DNA from 2 places in the Salipaludibacillus agaradhaerens genome. Region 1 is predicted to be linked to the other one. Evidence: a T-box and tRNA genes for the amino acid it is inferred to sense, from the RefSeq annotation. Region 1 holds a T-box; the other holds one or more tRNA genes.
The links. A T-box is a leader RNA that pairs with one kind of tRNA and senses whether it is charged. The one in region 1 lies ahead of argS (arginine--tRNA ligase), so its partner is inferred to be a tRNA-Arg.
Positions count from the first base shown of each region.

Region 2: it encodes a tRNA-Arg, which carries the amino acid that the T-box ahead of argS (arginine--tRNA ligase) is inferred to sense. The anticodon was not compared.

Region 1 is NZ_KV917378.1:3,004,479-3,011,798, forward strand. It holds gene BK581_RS14095 (winged helix-turn-helix domain-containing protein) at 1-331, opposite strand, end outside; gene BK581_RS14105 (SDR family oxidoreductase) at 2,083-2,910, shown strand; T-box leader at 2,973-3,204, shown strand; gene argS (arginine--tRNA ligase) at 3,254-4,936, shown strand; gene BK581_RS14115 (hypothetical protein) at 5,235-6,107, shown strand; gene BK581_RS14120 (DNA-binding protein) at 6,221-7,320, opposite strand, start outside.
Region 2 is NZ_KV917378.1:4,091,837-4,099,156, reverse strand. It holds gene BK581_RS18780 (hypothetical protein) at 29-784, opposite strand; gene BK581_RS20385 (hypothetical protein) at 1,272-1,442, opposite strand; gene BK581_RS18770 (DUF5677 domain-containing protein) at 1,539-2,342, opposite strand; gene BK581_RS18765 (hypothetical protein) at 2,429-2,899, opposite strand; tRNA gene BK581_RS18760 (tRNA-Arg) at 3,128-3,204, opposite strand; tRNA gene BK581_RS18755 (tRNA-Gly) at 3,227-3,300, opposite strand; gene BK581_RS18750 (metallophosphoesterase family protein) at 3,683-4,198, opposite strand; gene BK581_RS18745 (XTP/dITP diphosphatase) at 4,219-4,824, opposite strand; gene rph (ribonuclease PH) at 4,817-5,605, opposite strand; gene BK581_RS18735 (GerMN domain-containing protein) at 5,767-6,921, opposite strand; gene racE (glutamate racemase) at 7,034-7,320, opposite strand, start outside.

The DNA of each region.
Region 1 (7,320 bases):
CGATCTGCTTAAATTCGTCATCGTGGGCTAAAGGTGAATTTTCTTCATGTTCATGAAGGATCAGTTGATAGCCGTAGCCTTTAATTGTTTCAATGCTAACATATTGCTCCCAAGGCTTTAATTTTTTCCTAAGGCGATAAATATGGTCATCGACAGTGCGGTCACTGGGGGATTCTAACGGCCAGACTGCGTCAAGCAGTGCATCGCGACTAAATGACTTGCCGTCATGTATATATAAATAATGAAGTAACGCATACTCTTTTCGTAAAAAAGTAATCGTGTCATTGCCGTGCGTTACAGTTAAATCATTTGGTTGAAAAATAAACGTCATAATATAATGTCACCTCTTTTATTAAGCATGTTCCGACGCTATAGTATGACAGAATGATATTCTTCTATCTCTTGTTTGAATCATGCTGATTTAAACGTGACAGGAAATTTTACCTGACTTCATATTATCACTCTAGAACGTGGGAATCTATCGAGTACTTTAATAAGATATATAGACAAGGACTTTGTTGTAGACAAGTGATGGTAGTGTAGGGAGTGGATGAATTAGACTAAACGATAGATTTAATTTTCAACAAAGCCCTGATTAAAGATGATAGCGGAACAATTGTAGATATTGATCTGAATATAATTGAGAATGAACTAGGATATGTTTCTAAAGAATATAAAGAACTTCTAGAAGATTCAACCACTTGGCGGAAACCTATGCAATTTTCAAATAACATCGACCAGACGCCTCCTGTGCCGCCCATCAACATAGGGGTATCAAAAAAACACATAAAGAATCATCAGTAATTCCCTTTCATGATTAGAGAGGTTGCACTGTGAAGGAGGTTCTTATAAGCTAGTTAGAGATAGTGACAGATATATCACGATAGATATGGCAGGTGACGGAATCTGAAACGGTTAGTAGGGCTCTTTTTTAGAGACGAGGCGACGAGTGAGAAGGAGAGCCAATCAGGGAAAAAAGCGTTGTATATCACGTGTCTGTATCTCGTTGTTGCATTGTTTTTCTATTCACGATACAACTTGTGGCGAGAAGGAATTGAGCTGTTTTTTGTCCTTTTAGTCCCTATGGGCGTGTTGATTTATGTGCTAAGTAATGCCATGATCGCAAAAAGGTGGCGCAGTAAAAATATATCAGAGATAACCGTCCGTAAGATTCCTGGCTCAAAATAGAGAGCCGAGGTAAATCTAATAATGTCCAGATTCGCTCAACTTTCAATCAGTGGGATTTGCAGAAGAATACCAGACCGTTATGAATACTCAGTTGCAGGAAAGAACCGGTGAACGGTTGCGGTGCTTACAAAAGAAGGTCACAAACCGGTTAAAAAGTGTTATTGATTCCCCCTCTGGGATGGTGAGGCTTCGTTCCTATCGGTTGGGGGATCAGATCTGAAAAATAGACGGAGAAAGTCCCCTTAAACAGTCATTAGCTATGATAATAGCTTAAATAGACGGAGAGATTCCGTTAATTACCCGAAAAATCTGGGAAATGGGACGTTTTGCTTTACATAATCGGAAAAATTCCTCTTATATTTTCAAAAATGCGTTTTTTTCAGCATCTAACCGAAAAATCTCCGCTTATTTTACTCTCACTTATGACACGACGATTGACCAAACCTCTTATCTAAAGGAAAAGACATTTAAACTGAGGTTTTTATTAATGACAAGCCTACCTATTAGGAATGTTCCAAGTTATGTTATGCAAAGAACAGTCCCTTTACAATGGATAATTCAGGTGTTAATCCGTCTAAATTCACCTTTAATCGGGTATTCTCTCTTCTTTGGCTCTAAACAACTAGAATTATGACATTAATAATTTGAAAATAGGCAAGCAATGAACCAGTAAACATACTAAATTTAAATATTTTATTCACTAAAAGACTGTAACATAAAGGAAAAATAAAGTAGTGAGTTACTGGAGGGAGCCACGACCTTTTCCCTCAGAAAGCAATGTTAATAAAAGGGCTGATTTAATGGATACAGTGACTAATACTTAGCATTGCCAGCCTAACGACTAACATTTACTTAATCAGAAGCTACAGCTAAGGTTTAAATAGGGGGGAAATCATGAAGGTGGCGTTAGTAACTGGAACAAATAGCGGATTCGGGCTCCTTATTTGTCTAGAGCTTTTAAAGGCAGATTTTCATGTTGTAGCCACTATGAGGACGATCGAAAATAGTGGGGAGCTCTTACAGCGGGCGGAAGAACTTGAACTACAGGCATATTTAGATGTGAAAACAATGGATGTAACGAATCACAACCACATTAGCTCAGTTAAGCAAGAGGTGGAGAAGACATATGGGCACGTGGACGTGTTAGTCAATAATGCAGGTTATTGCCAAGGAGGTTTCTTGGAGGATGTGTCATTGACTGAATGGCGAGCACAATTTGACGTCAATGTAGATGGGGTGTTTCGTGTGACCCAAGCCTTTCTTCCGTTACTAAAAGCATCCACCTCAGCACGGATTATTAATATAAGCAGTGTCAGTGGGTTGTTCGGTTTTCCAGGATTGTCGTCCTATTGCAGTTCTAAATTTGCCCTTGAAGGACTAAGTGAAAGCCTACGGTTGGAATTACTTCCTGACAAAATCTATGTGTCCTTAGTTGAACCAGGTTCTTATAAGACACGTATTTGGAAGAAAAGTTTAGCTCATATAGAGGCAGGTAAGATGAATGATACGCCTTTTAAACGAACCGTTTTAAAGGAAGCAGAGAGGTCAGCATCAACAGAAGCAGATCCTGTTGACGTAGCACGCTTAACGGCTTCGATTGCATGTGCCAAAAAACCGAAGTTCCGTTATCCTATTGGTAAAGGAGTTAAACAGCTGTTTCATATAAAAAAATATGTGCCGCAGAGCTGGATTGAAAAAGTTGTCATGAGAAAATTACGGTAAGTACTTGTTTTTCTTTCCTAGGATTGATAGTATATATAGTAATATTTTTCTAGGAAAAAGATATTCAATCGATGATAAAGAAAGTAGTGCTATAGAAGGGATTAGCGAATCAGGGGCGGTGAGAGCCTGATACCGGCTATCGCATGAAACGCACTTTTGAGATGCTTTTCTGAACGTCATTAAACACAGTAGGAAAAGCCGGGTTAGCCCGTTAACGCGATAAGTGGCTTCTATATTTAATGCTAGAAGCAATGTGAGTGGTACCGCGCGAGTTTTCAAGCTCTCGTCTCTTTAAATTTTTAAAGAGGCGGGAGCTTTTATTATGGTTAAAGGAGGAATCTGAATGAATTTAAAACACGACATGGCTAACGTTATTTATCATGCATTGGAAGGAAAGGTTGAAACGGAGCGTGTCTACCAATTGATTGAAACACCGAAACATGCCCATTTAGGAGATCTGGCGTTTCCTTGCTTTCAATTAGCCAGCGTTTTTCGAATGCCACCTAACGAACTGGCGACGAACTTAGCGGTACATTTGACATCTCCGTGGATAGAACACGTTGAGACGGCTGGTGGCTACCTGAATATTTTCCTAAAACGTTCGTATGTCACGTCACATGTGATTAACGAGGTAAATACTCTCTCAGAAGCTTATGGTGCTTCACGGATGGGGGAAGGGCATGCTTTGACGATAGATTATTCCTCACCAAACATAGCGAAACCCTTTTCCATGGGGCATTTACGGTCAACGGTTATTGGACATGCATTAGCACAGCTAGCAGAGAAATGCGGGTATAAAACAGTTAAAATTAACCACGTTGGTGATTGGGGGACACAATTCGGCAAGCTTATGGCGGCTTATTTAAGATGGGGAGATGAAGCCCAAGTGAAAGCAAACCCTATTCATGAATTGCTAACACTGTACGCTCGTTTTCATGAGGAGGCAGAGCACTCACCAGAGTTAAATGATGAAGGACGTTATTGGTTCAAAAAGCTTGAGGAAGGTGATCGTGAAGCCGTGTCATTATGGACATGGTTTCGAGAAGAATCGCTGCAAGCTTTTTCCACAATTTACGAAACGCTTGGCATTACTTTTGACTCCTATGATGGAGAAGCCTTTTATAACGATAAAATGGATGACGCCGTGCGTCTCCTGAGAGATAAGGGCTTATTAGTTGAGTCCGATGGGGCGGTAGTGGTGCCATTAGAAGGGCTGCCGCCGTGTTTGATCAAGAAACGAGATGGGACAACACTTTATGCCACGCGTGACTTAGCTGCTGCCATTTATCGTTACCATACATATGAGTTTACGAAGTCTTTATATGTGGTTGGAAACGAGCAAAGCTTACATTTTCAGCAGCTATTCAAGGTGTTAAAGAAAATGGGTTATACATGGGCTGACACAATGAATCACATCTCGTTTGGTATGATGTTAACCGACGGGAAGAAAATGTCTACGCGAAAAGGGCAAGTGATCTTATTAGAGGAGGTCATGAATGAAGCAGTGGCTCTTGCATTGGCCAATATTGAAGAAAAAAACCCGTCACTGGCTAATAAAGATGAGGTCGCAAAGCAAGTAGGTATTGGGGCTATAGTCTTTCATGACTTAAAGCACGACCGCAGACATGATATTGCCTTCTCATTGTCAGAGATGTTGAAATATGAAGGGGAAACTGGCCCTTATGTCCAATACACACACGCAAGAACGGCTTCTTTACTTGAAAAAGGTGGCTATAAGGAGACACCTGATATTGTCAAAATAACAGATGAGTCTTCTTGGCCAGTCATTAAGTACTTAATGGCCTTTCCTGAGGTGATAGAGCGAGCTTTTAATCAACACGATCCTTCACAGGTTGCTAAGTTTATTATTGACTTGGCACAGGCGTTTAATCATTACTACGGAACAGTTAAAATACTGGCAGACGATGATGAGAAGGAGAGTCGACTTGCTCTTGTATCATCGGTTAAAGTGGTCTTACATGAAGGATTGCGTTTATTAGGTATTAAAGCACCAAATAATATGTAAATCAGCTCTTTGGGAAATATTACGTTTTTATTATGAAAATAGTCAAGTGTTAACACGCTTAAGGAGTTATTTATTTTTGTTCTAATGGTAAAAATCACTAAGTCCATCCTCCTTCTATCGATGTCGAAAAAACAATCATTATGTCGATTGAAGTCGAATTTTCCCCGATGAGATGTTTCGTTTTACAGATGTTGGTTTAAGCGAGCCTATGCTAGAATTGGTAATCGTAAAAGCTAAATGAACGTGAAGCGAAAGAGGCTGTTTAATTGATTGAGAGATTAAAGGATGGGGGAGCAACGTGAAAAAACTAATGATGACACTCACTATTGGGACTGTGCTTGTGGGATGCGGATTGAATGATGACGATGGAAGTGGAGAAGGCAACGAACACAACGCATCTACAGAAGAGAATAAGCCATCAGCCGAAGAGATGGCTGACTATAGTGGTTTATTCCAAAGTGACTCTTCTAGAGATGTACTGGCAGAAATTACTCTTTCCCCTTCAGAAAATCACCAAATTCCCACAGTGGCCATTGATGAGCCATTCCCAGAAGATGAAGCTGAAGATTACAATCATTCCGAACGTGAAATTGCCAAAGAATATATGGATGATAACGGCAGAATTTATTTCCCGCTAAAGGATCACCCATTTAGAAACATTACCAGTGTTGATGGCACAACTACTTATTTAGCAAATTATCATGATAGCTTTATTCATTTGCTTGATGCAGAAGCGTATGTCTTAGATGACGATATGATAGAGGAAGCCTACCACTTTTTTATTACTTATTCTAGTGATGGAAATTATCGAACGTGGGAAGAAGCATCTAATTTAGAGAGGGGGATCATGCAAATGATTTACCTCACCGCCCCCAATGTGAACGAGTTAGGAGAATTACTCGCACAAGATATCTATGCTGGAGACGACTTCGTGCAGATCAATCACACATTCACTAACATCGGATCACCAAACATGATTTTACCTACAGCACAAACGACGACCGATATGCCATTATTTGAAGATATGCTTAAAATTCATGTCCTCTGGGGAGAACTAGGTCAATTTGAACAACCAGAAGAAAATAAAGAAGCATACACAGCCCTCTACAACGATTTACATCTGGAAATGACAAATATGGTAGGGACTATAAACACGACATTGGCTAAATAAAAGGGGGAAGAGAGGGGGCAATTGCCCCCTCTCTTTGATGATCAGAATGTGTCTGGGAATTTAGGGGAGTGCTCAAAAGTCGGGGTGTGATGGTATAACATGACGATGTGCTACTAAAATCCGGCGGGAGTTGCTGAAAACTGCGCCAGTTCTGCTGAAAAATGAGGATTAGTTACTGAAAAACCGCTAGTTAATGCGGGAGCTCCTAGCCTAACCGTCTTCGTAAAGACGTTGTTTCCTGCCCCCAACCGTAAGCGAATGTTGGCCCGTTCTGCTTCAATTGTGGTTGCTAAACGCATAGTTATGGTAAGCTCTGCTACACCGTTTTCATCTGCTTCTATCATGCCGATAGCATGGTAACCATAGTTACTAGGCCAAGATCCATCCGGTTGTCTAATTTGCGAAATGGCTCTCCCACCGTCTAAATAGACTTGTATTTGCCCGTTGTCAATAGAGGTACCAGGTGCCATATTAGTTACTTTTACGGTCACGTCAAAAGGGGAACCGTCAGTTGGTAAAATGTCTGGCGTCTCAATGGCATATTGAATATCGACAGGAGGGGCGACATCAGACCCGAATGAGCCATCTGCAAAGGTGGATTGATCATACCAGAGGTAACCAGCGTTTGGTAATCGCCATGGTTCAGTTTGAGGCTCTGTAGAAAACTCTGGTGTTTCCATGAGAAGCATTGGAGATGGCTCATCTAGAATGAGGCCTTTGTCAGAGAAAGTTGTATAGTCCTCTTTTTCGGACAGCCAGTCAACGAGATTAACGAGAAGTTCACCGTTATCTAAATCGGTAAACCCATCATATGTTCTTTTTACGCCGCCATGTTCCTCATTTCGATATTTTGGTGTGCTATCTTCAACAGGAGAGGAGTCCCCGATAAAAGCAGATTTACCTTGGTTTTTCTTCCCGATTGCGACAAATGGTCCTTCTTCAATGCCGCCATCAAAATAAACCCCTTCATCTACGGCATTACCCCATTTATTTTCCCCTTCTGTAAGACCATCAGGTAAATAAACGATACCTTTAGCAATCTCAGGATTCGTGATAGCTAGTGTAGAACCTGCATGAATCGAAATGTCATGAATGCCTTCCGTAATGCCGAATGTTTCCTCTGCTGGAACGATAACGTTCGCCACAGTATTATCGACGGCATTGTAACGAATATGGACACCAAATTCATCGCTTAACCATTGGGAGCTTTCTA
Region 2 (7,320 bases), 1.1 Mb from region 1:
AGAAAAAAGCACCACAGTGGGTGCTTATTTAATAATCTAATTTATTAATTGTATCTTCTGTTTTAAAATATAATTTATTGTATAAATCCATATACATTTTATGAAGTTCGGATAAAAATTCACTATCTTTTTCATATACGATTATCTGTAGTTCTTCGAGCTCCTTTTCTTCTTCTTTATTAAGTATTATTGTTTCAACCTCTTCGCTATCGAATATATTTATTTCATGTTTTTCGACTAAATTAAATTTAAACTTATCTAATTTTCTATGTACTTCTAAAAACAACTCTGTATCCTTCTTTAAAATATCTTTCTTTAGGTTTAAAAACCATCTATAAGTTTCTGCATCGGCATGTAACAACTCTTCTTTTATTTCCCGTAAAAAAAGATCGGTAAAATATTTGTATTCCTCTGTACTGTTCAGCTCATATTCTTTATCTATCCTCATGAAATGCGGTTTCGTTCGATAGGGATCATCATCCAATTTAGAAAACCCATTATCAAATATATTAGTAAATAAATCCATAGCCTTTTCTAAACGCTTTATTTTCTGTGGCAATTCATCTTTATGTCTTATTTTTTCATTTGCATCAATGGTCATGAGTACACCGATTAAAGTTAGCGCGCCACCAAGAATAGCTCCTGAAAAACCTATAAAACTTACAAAAATCGTATCATTTAAGTTAGGTAATAAGAAATAAATTTTTATACAGATTAAAATAATAAGTAGAATTAAAAAAATAATCATTAATGTCCAAAATATTTCTTTTTTGTTTTTCAACATAATTCCCCCTCCTTCCTACCAATTCGACAAGAAGAGGGAAATTCCTGTTATAATAGACCTAGATTTTATATAAGGAGTGTCACAATGCTTAAAGAGTTACTTAACGCTATTTTGCGTCCTATTGTTAATGTTCTACTAAGTTTAGGCGCATTAGTAGCTGCATATTACTTAATTCTATCTTTTTTCCCTTTATAAGTTGAAAGAACGGGGGTGTTTGACCTCCCCGTCCTTCCTTCCATTCTACACGCAAGCTTTTTCTTTTGTCATTTTTTCCGACATATCCGACATTCTCGCCTTGATGTTGTCTCTTAATCTGCTTATATGTTTATCTGATAATCCCATATGCTTGCCTCCTATCCAAGTCATGCTTTTACCTTCCAAAAGCCAATGCAAAACCTCACCTTCCCTTTGATTTTTAACGAGATGCATCCTGGATTGAATCACTTTTATTTTTTTCTCGTACTTGTGAACAATCCGCCACCGCTTCTCACGCCTCCTGACCTCTTGATAAACAGGGTGGCTTTGATTGTCCAGACTCATCGCCATATTGAGCCGTCAAACCTTCACCAGCATCTTCCATGGACTCTCTGATTATCTTGATGCTATTGATCATCCAGTGGTAGTCTTTTAGAGTTTCCTCTATCTCTTTTCTGTTCATGTAAACGATCCCTCCTCGTAAAATAAAAAGAGAACGCCAGAAAAACGGCGTTAACCGTCATTCTTAGCGTCCTCCAGTGAGCTGGTAAAACTATATTCATTTTGATAATTTATAATTAATTCCTAAAAAAGTTCTAAACTTTCTCAGTTTACTTTTTAAACCATAAAAAGGGTACAACCGATCAATTGTATTTAATAAAAAAGTATTTGACATTGAAATATGCATTCGAGGATCCGTTGGTTGTTCTAAAATAGAAAATTGTTCTTTTTCAAATCTCCATCTATTTAAAACATCTTTTGCATGTACTTCTTTCGAAAGTGATCGATATATCAGGTCATATTCTGCAGACATATCAATACCTTTTTTATTGCAAAGTTGTTCGAAGTTAGCAGTCTTACCATCCAGGTTATACCAAACTTGCTTTTCGTTTCGGTGTTTGAAAACATCCGAAAAGTCTTCTTTTACTTTTATGATTTCAGTATCAATGTCTTCTGCGTCTTCAATATTAGCTTTCCTCTTTAAATCTTCTATCGTCGGATCCCCTAACAATTCCCTTATTGCTTCTCCTTGTTTCCCTTGAGAGATTGTCTTATGAAACATTTGGAGATTATTAATTTTCTTTGCTGCAAAATAAGAACGTCCATACAACATATAGTCATTTTTTAATAAAAGTTTAAGATAAACATAGCTTTCAAATATACTCCTTAAAATTGTATCTAGGGAAGCACTTTTACTTTCCTCTACAAGAAGCCTTAGTGATTCTACTTTCTCAGTTAAATCTTCGAAAAACGCTAAGATTACAACATCTTCCACTTCTAATATTTTATTTTTAGGATTAAAGTAATTGTTTATGATTAATTGAATTGCACCATTAGACTCTTTTAGAGTCTTTTTTAACATCTTCAAAAATCTTCCCCCTCATCAAACTTAGTTGCCCCAATAAGGTATCGGTATCCACTTTAACAGGGTATGCTCCCCTGTATTTTTCAACTGTATAGATTTTTTACACTAAATTTCTTGTCCTCAAATTTATTTTCTCTGTGTCTAGCGACATCTTTATAAATAATAGTATACACTACCCATAAAATAACAAACATAATAAATAGAGTGAAAATCATTGTGAAAGTCTCAGATTCTCCTAATGGTTCTTTTTCCACTACACTTGAACTTATTGTAAATATTAACATAGAACTCATAAAAACCATTCCATATTTAGTGAAATCATATATATAAATAAAATATGAAATACATAATTTCTTTAGAAAACCAAAGTTCTTGCTATTTTTGTGCCATACATATCCATCAGATATGGTCCTTATTAATTGAAAGTATTCTTTTTCAATAACTTCAAAAAAATTTTCAAATTCTATCCAAAAAGATTCATTAAATTCTTCATTTGTCTCCACTAATTGTTTAAATTTAAATACTTTCTCTAATATATAAATCTCTGATCTCATATACGTTCGCTCGCCATTCGAGAATTGGAACGACTATGGATATTTATGGACATAATATCGTCAATGTGGATAGAGCAGCAGCAGACCATTTCAATGAATTCTTTACAAAAAAGGGGCGGAAAATTAAATTAAACCCCAATCCGACCCCATTTTATGATAATTACCGATTTAACATATATTAACCAAAAATAAAAACCCTTATATACCAAGGGTTTACGATGTTTTAAATGGCGTCCCAGGAGAGATTCGAACTCCCGACCGACGGCTTAGAAGGCCGTTGCTCTATCCAGCTGAGCTACTGGGACAATGTTACTGCTAAGATTTAATTGGAGCGGGTGAAGGGAATCGAACCCTCGTCATCAGCTTGGAAGGCTGAGGTTTTACCACTAAACTACACCCGCATATGATTATGTAAAGACTTTAGGTTGCTTCTCACGACCTACATGTCTCTTCCTCTTCTAGCTTTGCTCTGGCGTTTATCCGTCGAGACAACTCAATGTCTTTTCATAGATGCTTTGTTCGTGGCTGAGGTTTTACCACTAAACGTCACCCGCCTATGATTATGTATAGACTTTAAATTACTTCCCGACCTAACATATCTCTTCCTCTTCTAGCTTTGCTCTGGAGTTTATCCGTCAAGACAACTCCCGCTTTTTCATGTATAAATGTCTCCAGCATGTTTACTAAGACACCACAATGTCTAAATATGTTATAACGGAGACTGTATAGAAAAAATATGTTTAACAGCGACAATATTTAATATATACAATCTCCGCCTTAATGTCAACCGTTTTTAGAAAAACTTTTGCTTAGGTCGTTTAATTTTTGTCCATCAATTGAGTAGAAGTTCACATTTACAGTTGTGTCAGAAGTATCGACTATAACGTAACTACCCACACTGTATTGTCTTGGTAGTCTCATGCTTCCAGGGTTAATAATAATCTTACCTTTTTCTTCAGTCGCAACAGGGATATGAGTATGCCCGTAGCAAAGAATATCTGCTGAAGCTTCCTCACCTTTATAAATGAGATTCATCTCGGTCATTTTCACATTTAGCAAGTGACCGTGACCGACGAAAAAAGTCGTATCCCTCACCGTTTCAACTAATTCTTCTGGAAAGTCTGAACCGTGGTCACAATTGCCTCTCACAGTATAGACGTTTTGAAGAGCTGGTGAGGCCGCACTCAGCTCTGAATCACCGCAATGAAAAATAGCATCCACTTCCGCACGGTGTCTATCCACTACTTCTTTTAATTCATTTTCCCAACCATGACTGTCACTCATAATTAAAGCTCTCATCAGTTATCACCTCTTCACGATTATTCCTGTAGCGTCCACTTATCCCACATCTCATTTAATGTCATAAGAGCATTTGCCCGGTGACTTAATGTGTTTTTCTCTTGCTTTGTGAGTTGTGCCATCGTTTTCCCTAGTTCTGACAAGTAGAATAGAGGGTCGTACCCAAATCCATGATTGCCTGTCGGTGCATGTGAGATAGTTCCTTTACAAATACCTCGTACTGTTTTCACATCACCAGATGGGAAATAAATAGCTAATGCACATACAAATTGAGCCGTACGTGCTTCATCATTCGTATTAGCCAGTTCTTTTAACAGCTTCTCATTGTTTGCTTGATCGTCTTTATTAGGACCGGCATAGCGAGCTGAGTAAATACCTGGCGCTCCGTTCAAGACATCTACCGCCAAACCAGAATCATCGGCTAAAACTGGCTTATGAATAAGTTCACCGATTGTTTTTGCCTTTTTAATCGCATTTTCTTCAAACGTTTTGCCATCTTCCACAACATCAATATCTTCGTCTAAGTCTAACAGCGATTTAACCGTTAACCCTTTGGCAGCAAAGAAAGCTTCAAATTCAGCTACTTTTCCTTTATTTTTCGTAGCAATAAAAATCTCTTTATACATCTGGTTCCCGCTCCTGCCCATTATTATCCTCTGATTTATCGTCCATGTTCATTTTATCTGCAAATTCCCCGAGTGCTTGTCTCTGAATCGTAAAAAGCTCGTTTATTCCTTTTTCCGCTAAATCAAGCATGTCATTTAACTGGCTACGAGAAAAAGTGGCTTCTTCCCCAGTGCCTTGTACTTCTACTAATTGACCGTCACCAGTCATAATCACATTCATATCCACATCGGCTTGGGAATCTTCCACGTAATCTAAATCAAGAACTACGTCGTTTTCTGACGTCACACCGATAGAGATGGCTGCCAAATAATTTTTTAACGGGTTTTCTTTTAGTTTAGATGTTTTTATAAGTTGCTCAAAAGCAAGTCCTACTGCTACGAAAGCGCCTGTAATAGAGGCTGTTCGGGTTCCACCATCAGCCTGTATAACATCGCAATCGACCCAAACTGTCCGTTCACCTAAACGATCTAAATCAACGACAGACCGGAGAGCTCTCCCAATAAGTCTTTGGATCTCCATCGTACGTCCTGTGATCTTCCCTTTCGAAGATTCCCTTATGTTCCGTTGCTCTGTTGCCCGTGGTAACATCGCATATTCAGCGGTGATCCAGCCTTTTCCTTGCCCCCTCATAAAGGGGGGAACACGTTCTTCAACACTGGCTGAACAAATAACCTTTGTATCTCCAAACGTGATGAGTACCGATCCTTCCGGATGTTTTATGTAATGCGGAACAATCTCTACCTTTCTCAATTCATTAGCTGAACGTCCATCATGACGCATATTGTCACTCCCCTTACATGGTTACTACTTACTAGTATGTAGATTAATACTTAACAAAATTAGCACTTTGCTAACAGCGAAAAAAGAAGAAGCAGCTGCTTTACAGCTACCTCTTTAATGATAAGCCTTTCGTCCTTGAATTTCAATTATCGACCGTTTGTTTAAAATTGTCCAATATTAACATGGTCGGGCCTCACCACAGCTTCTGACAAAGCTTCCCCGTTACTCACCATTATCTCTTCTTCTGATTCAACCATAAATGACACACTATTCACTTCTTCTTGTTCAGTTAATGACAACACAATCATGTTCAAAACATTTTCAGACAAAGCTGTCCCATCATGCTGGCTTAGTAACGCCTCATTAAAATTAAGCACAACTGTGCCATCATGATATTCCGGTTCTTCAATAAGTTCAACTTCTTGCCTGAAATCAGTTAAGAGCTCAGACATGTAATGGGGACCTTCCAATAATTCATTGATAACTGCCTGATATTTGTCTTCCTCTTGACTAATACGACGCGTCACTGGGACATAGTATGTTTGGTCTTCTGTCTGGTTCAAAAAGTAAACGACCACTGGTTCTGTAGAGACGAGGTCTGTTTGGTCTGTCATTTCTAAGTTAATCCCATGAGCCCTTGTATAGCCATCACCAATGGGTGTGTCATTGTGCGGCATAGCAGTTAAATCTTCACCATTGATTTGAATGCTCACTTTATCAACATCATCCAGCTGTGTCAATGTCCATGTTAAAGACTGTAGAACTTGCATCTCTTGAGCAGGATGATACTCTCCGAAATAATCATTAAAGTTAATCGTTGCCACACCCTGTTCATTCAGATCAGCACTTAAAACTTCTGTACCAGCTGGCAAAGATGCTTGAAAACCATTTGGCAGATTTTCTGTAACCGGCCCCTCTTGCACTAAATGTTCAGCCAATGCCGTCAATTCATCTTCTTCACTTATAACTTCTACTGACTGCGGTGCTACCATGCCATTACTATCTAGTAGGTATAATTCACGGATCTCTCCTTGAACCGTTACTTCTCCCCCTTTTTCTTCAGGAGAAGCCGCCTCTTCCGTCTCGTTTTCTTCCATGCTCTCATCTGTTATGGAACTGACCTCACCTTCATCAGTGATATCGTCTTCAATAACCTCAACTTCTAATTCGTTTTCATCCTCGATATAATCAATTTGTGGCGGATCTAACTCCTCTAATACATCATTTGTCGCTTGTGATCCACATGCCGTTAAAAGCAAAACAGCTGCTCCTGCAATCATAGCTGAAGACCTTCTTATTCCCGAGCCGCGCAACATCGCATTCCCTCCTTGACAGTTTGTACTATCATGTATACGAGCTTTTTCATCCTTTTAGACCAATAGAATATATAAAAGCACAACGCATTAAAATGCGCTGTGCTTTAGTCGCTTAAGAACGAAATCCAGCTGTTTTTTTCTGATAAAAGCGAATCGGTAATCTTAAATCCGTTTCCCTAATATCTAACGAGTGAGGTTTTAACCACTCTTCAGCTACTTTCTTAAAATTAGCTTTTAGTCCTGTCGTATAAAAAATATGGTGTGGTGTGATATCTCCAGTATAAAGAAGTTCTTTATGGTATAGGAGTGAACTCACTTCCAATGCGGTTTCATCACCAGAACAGATGACCTTCACATTAGAGCCGACTACCTCTTCTATTAAAGGAGCCAGTAAGGGAT